Regions from separate parts of the Pseudoalteromonas sp. BSi20311 genome, predicted to be linked through region 3. Evidence: predicted binding sites of a transcription regulator. Region 3 holds the regulator's gene; each other region holds the start of a gene.
What was found. The regulator MetJ, encoded in region 3, represses methionine synthesis genes. The targets are predictions, from matches to a motif close to TAGACGTCTAGACGTCTA.
Positions count from the first base shown of each region.

Region 1 (2,277 bases), on a different contig from region 3:
ACGAAATGCTTCTGCTTTTTTTACTGACTTTAATACCGGGGTATTCCCCTGCTCGTCTTTATATACACCAACCCCTAAGTCAATCTTATTTGGGTTAGTATCTTGCTTATAGGCCGCCATAAGGCCAAGAATAGGGTCTGTTGGTAATGGTTTTAATACTGAGAACATTGACTATCTCTTCGTTATTTAGGGGTTAGCTGTTGCGCTAAGCTTAACATAAAAACTCACTAGATTGACTAGTGTTATTTACACTAAAAAGTGAGGAATTTTAATGCAGCACGCAATTAATAACGCGAGCGTCGCTTTATCAAAAAAATCAGTATTGAAGGCTTCACCATCAACAATACCTACACACTGCTGATGTGCATTAAATAACGGTAAACAGGCTTCTGCTTTTACCTTCGGATCGCAGGTATAATACTCACCGCCTGCTGCTATATATTGTTCAACATTATTAATTACGCGTCCTTTACCGATAAGCGCTACTTGAACGTTATTACTGCCCATTGCAAATTCATCGGTCAGCGGAAACAAAGGACGACTCGGGGCACCAAAATAAGCCAGCTTTAATAGCTGCTCACCTTCATTGGTGACGGTATTTTGATAAATGCCGTACCAATCAAGCTGCGTATTTTCAATAACGTAGTCAACAATCAACTGAAGTTGCGCCAGCTTTTCAGTTGTTTGCGTACTTTGGCTAACATAATCGCTTAGTTTAAATGGCTCATCCTGTAGGTAACCAAATAAGCTGCATGCCCCTCCTTCACCTAGCTCAGGAATTTGATACTCCCAACGCACCGCTGGTGCAGCATTATTATTTAGATATTGCTCGAGCTTTTCTAGCTCAGCGTGAATTAACTGTTGCTCAATATTAAGCTGAGCGTGCTCTAAGTAAGAATTAAGCATTTGGACGTCCATACATCTATAATGCCGAAATAGTAGCATGGATATTTTTATAGTGCTAGCCAATTTAAAATGGTTTTTAAAAATACTTATGTGCATTTTTAATAAACCTAATGAGGTCAATATTGTTAAGCTTATAACTTTATAAAAGTGAATCGAGGCGTAAAAATTACGTCTTTGCGTCGCAAATTTGTTATTATTTACCGCATTATTATATTCAATCTTAAGTAGGTTAATTATGAGTGATAGTCACTTAGTGTATTCAACAGCAACGGGGCGAATTGACCAGCCAAAGCCAGAAAAAGAACTGGATGTAAAACTATTTAAAGATGGTTCTATTCGCATAGAGCGTCAAACCAAAGGCCGAAAAGGCAAAGGTGTAATGCTGGTTGTTGGTCTTGATCCACAACAGCATGATTTGAAAAAGTTAGCTAAAACAATAAAAAGTAAGATGGGCCAAGGCGGCGCAGTAAAAGAAGGGGTTATCGAAGTACAAGGTGATGACCGCGACAAACTAAAAGCTATTTTAGAAGGGTTAAAATTTAAAGTAAAAATTGCGGGTGGTTAACCCGCAACTTTTTACTTATTCAATAATTTTTAGCGCAGCTAGTTGATCAAATAATGCGGGGATATCATCTTCAGCCACTGGCTTACTAAAATAATACCCTTGCACAATAAAACAATTATTGTTTTGTAAAAACTCAACTTGCTCGATTGTTTCAACCCCTTCAGCAACCACATCAAGCTTCAGCTTTTGTGCCATAGCGATAATGGCCGCAGTGATCTCCATGTCGTTGTCATCCTCAGGGATATCTTTGACAAACGAGCGATCAATTTTAAGAATATCGACGGGGAAACGCTTAAGGTAACTCAGCGAAGAGTAACCCGTACCAAAATCATCAATAGAAATTGAGATACCCAATTTTTTAAGTTGATGTAACTGTTCAATAGCCGCCTCAACGTTACCCATCAGCATGCTCTCGGTTAGTTCAAGATGCAGACTTTTTGCGTTAATTTGTGTCTCTATAATTATCTTTTTCAGCATAGGTACTAAGCTTGCGTCTTTAAACTGTCTTGCTGACAGGTTAATCGACATATTACTTGCTCTATCTTGTTGCTCTAGTCGCTTAGTAAACTCACAGGCTTGTTGTAGCACCCATTGACCAAGCTCCACAATTAAACCGGTTGCCTCGGCTATGGGAATAAACTTAGTCGGAGGAATAAACCCTTGTGTAGGATGGAACCAACGAAGCAATGCTTCATATCCCACCACGCTGTTATCGCGACAATCAACCTGTGACTGGTAATGCAGCGTGAGTTGCTTTTCTTTAATCGCATGGCGCAACTCATTTTCAAGGAATAATCGTTCATTAG
Region 1 covers NZ_BADU01000153.1:44,361-46,637, reverse strand. Annotated here, with positions in the region: gene P20311_RS15160 (amino acid aminotransferase) at 1-168, opposite strand, end outside; gene P20311_RS15155 (GAF domain-containing protein) at 247-906, opposite strand; gene P20311_RS15150 (translation initiation factor) at 1,142-1,471, shown strand; gene P20311_RS15145 (EAL domain-containing protein) at 1,487-2,277, opposite strand, start outside.
Region 1: P20311_RS15150 (translation initiation factor) is a predicted target of MetJ. The motif match lies at 908-925, and genes of this name have one in related genera.

Region 2 (2,277 bases), on a different contig from region 3:
CTTATACTCGCCATGTCGTAATCTTCCATCGAAATGGTTGTCGAGTTAAAGGTGTTGGTTTCGATAATATCGGCACCGGCGGCTAAAAAGCTGCGGTGTATATCAGTAATAATTTCAGGCTTGGTTAGGCTTAATAAATCGTTATTACCTTTAATAAGCACGTGCCAATCTTTAAAACGTTCACCACGGTAGTCTTGCTCTTCAAGCTTATGCGCTTGGATCATGGTTCCCATTGCACCATCTAAAATTAAAATGCGCTGTTTGAGCGCAGCGCTCAGCTCTTGATGCTTATTGTTTTGAGGATTATTCGGCATAGTTGTTAGTCCTTACGTCTTGGCTAACTAAGTTAATATCATAGGGTGTGGTTTGGTAAACGTAATAATTTAACCAGTTTGAAAACAGTAAAAACGCGTGGCTTTGCCATGTTTTAGACGGTTGTTTGCTGGCATCGTCATCAGGAAAATAGTTTTCGGGCTTTGGCGCATCGGGGCTTTTTTGTAAATCGCGCTCATATTCGGCTTTTAAACTGTCGGCATCGTATTCGGGGTGGCCGGTAATAAACACTTGGCTGCCGGATTTATTTTTAAGTAAATACGCCCCTACTCGTTCAGAGCCCGCTAATACCACCAGCTCTTCACAGGCGTTTATTTTATTAATATCTATGTGGCCATAACGTGAGTGCGGTACTAAAAAGGTATCGTCAAAGCCGCGAGTAAGTGCGCCATGAGCAAAATAGCATTGGTGGGTAAACACTCCGCAAAGTTTATTGTCTTTTAAATCGCGCTTTAAATTATAACGGTGGTATAAAGCCGCATGGGCAGCCCAACACGAAAACAAGGTAGAAGTTACATGCTGCTCGGCCCAATCAATAATCACTTTGAGCTCTTCCCAGTAAGCTACTTCTTCATACTCTAAATGCGCGAGCGGCGCACCGGTAATTAACAGCGCATCGTAGTTGTTGTTTTTTACTTCTGAAAAGTAACGATAAAAAGTATCTAAGTGTTGCTCTGAGTTGCTACTGCTGCGGTGCGTGTCTAGGCGCAATAGCTCAACATTTACTTGCAGCGGAGAATTAGCCAACAAGCGAATAAACTGTACTTCGGTTTCTACTTTATTAGGCATAAGATTAAGAATAGCCAAACGCATAGGGCGTATTTCTTGGGTTTTTGCACGCGTTTTTGGCATTACAAACACGTTTTCATGACGTAAACGTGCAATAGCTGGCAATTCGTCTTCTACTGTAATTGGCATTCTTAAAGCTCCTGCTCATAAAAACCGAGAGTTAATACGCTCTCATTATGAACAGAATGCCAAAAATATCAACCTCTAGATGTATAGATGTCTAAATGAAATTTATTCACGCGTTTTGTATAAATTGAATATGTACTTTAAAACAGTGCCATTCGTTGACTGTTTCACCTGTGAGCCACTACAATACAGCATTGAAATTTTTATTATTATTTGAAGGCTTCTTCCATGGTTTTACCTGATAAGTTTATATTCTCGATGAGTCGAGTATCTAAGGTTGTGCCACCAAAACGCACTATCTTAAAAGATATTTCGTTGCATTTTTTCCCAGGCGCAAAAATTGGTGTGCTAGGTTTAAATGGTTCTGGTAAATCATCACTACTTCGCATTATGGCGGGTGTTGATGAAGAGTTTGAAGGTGAAGCTCGCCCTCAACCAGGCACTAAAATTGGCTACTTACCGCAAGAGCCTGTTTTGGACGAAAGCAAAACAGTTCGTGAAATTGTTGAAGAAGCTGTAGGTGAAGTAAAACATGCCCTTAACCGCCTTGACGAAGTGTATAACGAATACGCAATGGAAGGCGCTGACTTTGACGCACTGGCTAAAGAGCAAGGTGAATTAGAAGCGGTTATTCAAGCGCACGATGGTCATAATATCGATAACGTATTAGAGCGTGCTGCCGATGCACTTCGTTTACCTGAGTGGGATGCTAAAATTGAGCACCTATCGGGTGGTGAGCGCCGTCGTGTTGCTATTTGTCGTTTGTTACTTGAAAAACCAGACATGCTGATTCTCGATGAACCAACTAACCACTTAGATGCTGAGTCGGTTGCCTGGTTAGAGCGCTTCTTACATGACTACGAAGGCACTGTTGTGGCAGTAACGCATGACCGTTACTTCCTTGATAATGTAGCAGGTTGGATTTTAGAGCTTGACCGTGGTGAAGGTATTCCGTGGGAAGGTAACTACTCGTCTTGGCTTGAGCAAAAAGATGCCCGCTTACAACAAGAGCAAAAATCTGAAAAAGCA
Region 2 covers NZ_BADU01000078.1:38,879-41,155, reverse strand. Annotated here, with positions in the region: gene P20311_RS08950 (homocysteine S-methyltransferase family protein) at 1-314, opposite strand, end outside; gene metA (homoserine O-succinyltransferase) at 304-1,251, opposite strand; gene ettA (energy-dependent translational throttle protein EttA) at 1,477-2,277, shown strand, end outside.
Region 2: metA (homoserine O-succinyltransferase) is a predicted target of MetJ. The motif match lies at 1,328-1,345, and genes of this name have one in related genera.

Region 3 (2,277 bases):
TCCACTGGCTTCAAAACCCGTTATGGAAGGTAAAGCGCTACTATTTAAGCGTTTTGCAGGGTTAGACTCTATAGATATTGAAGTTAAGCACCGTACTACCGAAGACTTTATTAACACGGTGGCTAATATTGCCGACACCTTTGGTGGAATTAATTTAGAAGATATTAAAGCGCCCGAGTGTTTTGAAATAGAAAAAGCGCTTATAGAGCGTTGTAGCATTCCTGTTTTTCATGATGATCAGCATGGTACGGCTATTGTAACGGCTGCGGGTATGCTAAACGCGCTGGAAGTACAGGGCAAAGCAATTGAAGATGCAATTATTGTATGTTTAGGTGCCGGCGCTGCAGCTGTTGCCTGTATGGAGCTTTTAATTAAATGTGGCGCGTTGCGTGAACATATTTATATGTTAGATCGCAAAGGAGTTATTCATACGCGTCGTGATGACTTGAATGAATATAAGCAATTATTTGCAAACAATACCGATAAACGTACTTTACAAGATGTAATTGAAGATGCCGATGTGTTTGTGGGTGTATCGGGCCCTAATTTATTAGCCCCTGAAGATTTAAAATTAATGGCTGATAGACCCGTGGTATTTGCTTGTTCAAACCCCGATCCTGAAATCGATCCGCAATTAGCACACGCTGCACGTAACGATTTAATTATGGCTACAGGTCGCTCTGATTATCCGAATCAAGTTAATAACGTATTGTGTTTTCCGTTTATTTTCCGTGGTGCGTTAGATGTACGTGCCAGTGAAATAAACGACGAGATGAAAATTGCTGCTGTAGAAGCAATCCGCAGTATTGCTAAAGAGCCCGTACCGGCTGAAGTGCTTACTGCCGCAGGCATCGACAAATTAGAGTTTGGTGCTAAATATATTATACCAAAACCAATGGATCCACGTTTGTTACCACGTATAGCTAAAGCGGTTGCGCAGGCGGCGGTTGATTCAGGTGTGGCACTAATTGATATGCCAGAAAACTACATGGCGTAATTGTTAAGTGTAAATTAGCGCAAAAAAAACCTCAGCATTTGCTGAGGTTTTTTTTGTATAAAGACCCTTCTAGTCTTCATTTAAAATAGGCACTTCTAGTCCCATTTCTTGCATTATTTTCTTCACTTCTTCAGGTACTTTTTCTGCGTTATCTTTACGCAAATCATCATCATTAGGCAGCGGTTGCCCGGTAAACGCATGCAAAAACGCTTCGCATAAAAGCTCGCTATTTGTTGCATGACGTAAGTTGTTTATTTGACGACGAGTACGTTCATCAGTTAATACTTTTAATACATTTAGCGGGATCGAAACGGTGATCTTCTTTACTTGTTCGGATTTTTTCCCGTGTTCTGCGTATGGGTGAATATATTCACCATTCCATTTAGCCATAAGATGTATCGTTGCCTCAGATTATAAATTGCTCACACAGCATCAAAGCGTGTAAATATGCGTGAAATTCTATCGGTTTAAAAAAGATAGTCAAATACTAGTTATTTAGCTATCTAGACATTTAAATGTTTTGACATCTTAAATTGCATGCGCTACCTTTTAGACGTCTAAACATCCAAATTAGTAAAGGTAGCGAAAATGAGTGAAAAAAATAAGGCAACAATTGCTGTTCGTAGTGGAATAGAAGCCGACAAACAGCATGGTGCGGTTGTTCCACCGCTTTATTTATCAACAACTTACTCATTTGCTGACTTTGATACAAAGCGCCAATATGATTATGGCCGCAGTGGTAACCCTAATCGTGACATTTTGGCTGAGGCGCTCACGGAGCTTGAAGGTGGCGCTAAAGGCATTATTACCGCAACAGGCATGGCAGCCGTTCACCTAACAACACAATTACTTAATAGTGACGATACGTTAGTGATCCCTCATGACTGTTATGGGGGCAGCTATCGCTTATTTACTTCGCTAGAAAAGCGCGGCTTATTAAAACTAGAAGTGGTCGATTTTACCAAAAGCGACAGTCTGACACGCATCCTTGCTATTAAACCTAAGCTGATTTGGATTGAAACACCTAGCAATCCTATTTTACGCTTAACAGATATTAAAGCGGTAACTGATACAGCTAAACAGTGTGGTGCACTGGTTGCCGCCGACAACACATTTTTATCGCCAGCATTACAAAACCCGATTAAGTTTGGCGCTGATATTGTGGTGCACTCAACCACAAAATATATCAATGGCCATTCAGACGTTGTTGGTGGCGCGGTTATCGCAGCGACTGCTGAGTTAGGTGAAGAGTTAGCGTGGTGGGCAAATAACATTGGCAT
Region 3 covers NZ_BADU01000157.1:30,584-32,860, forward strand. Annotated here, with positions in the region: gene P20311_RS16535 (malic enzyme-like NAD(P)-binding protein) at 1-997, shown strand, start outside; gene metJ (met regulon transcriptional regulator MetJ) at 1,067-1,387, opposite strand; gene metB (cystathionine gamma-synthase) at 1,586-2,277, shown strand, end outside.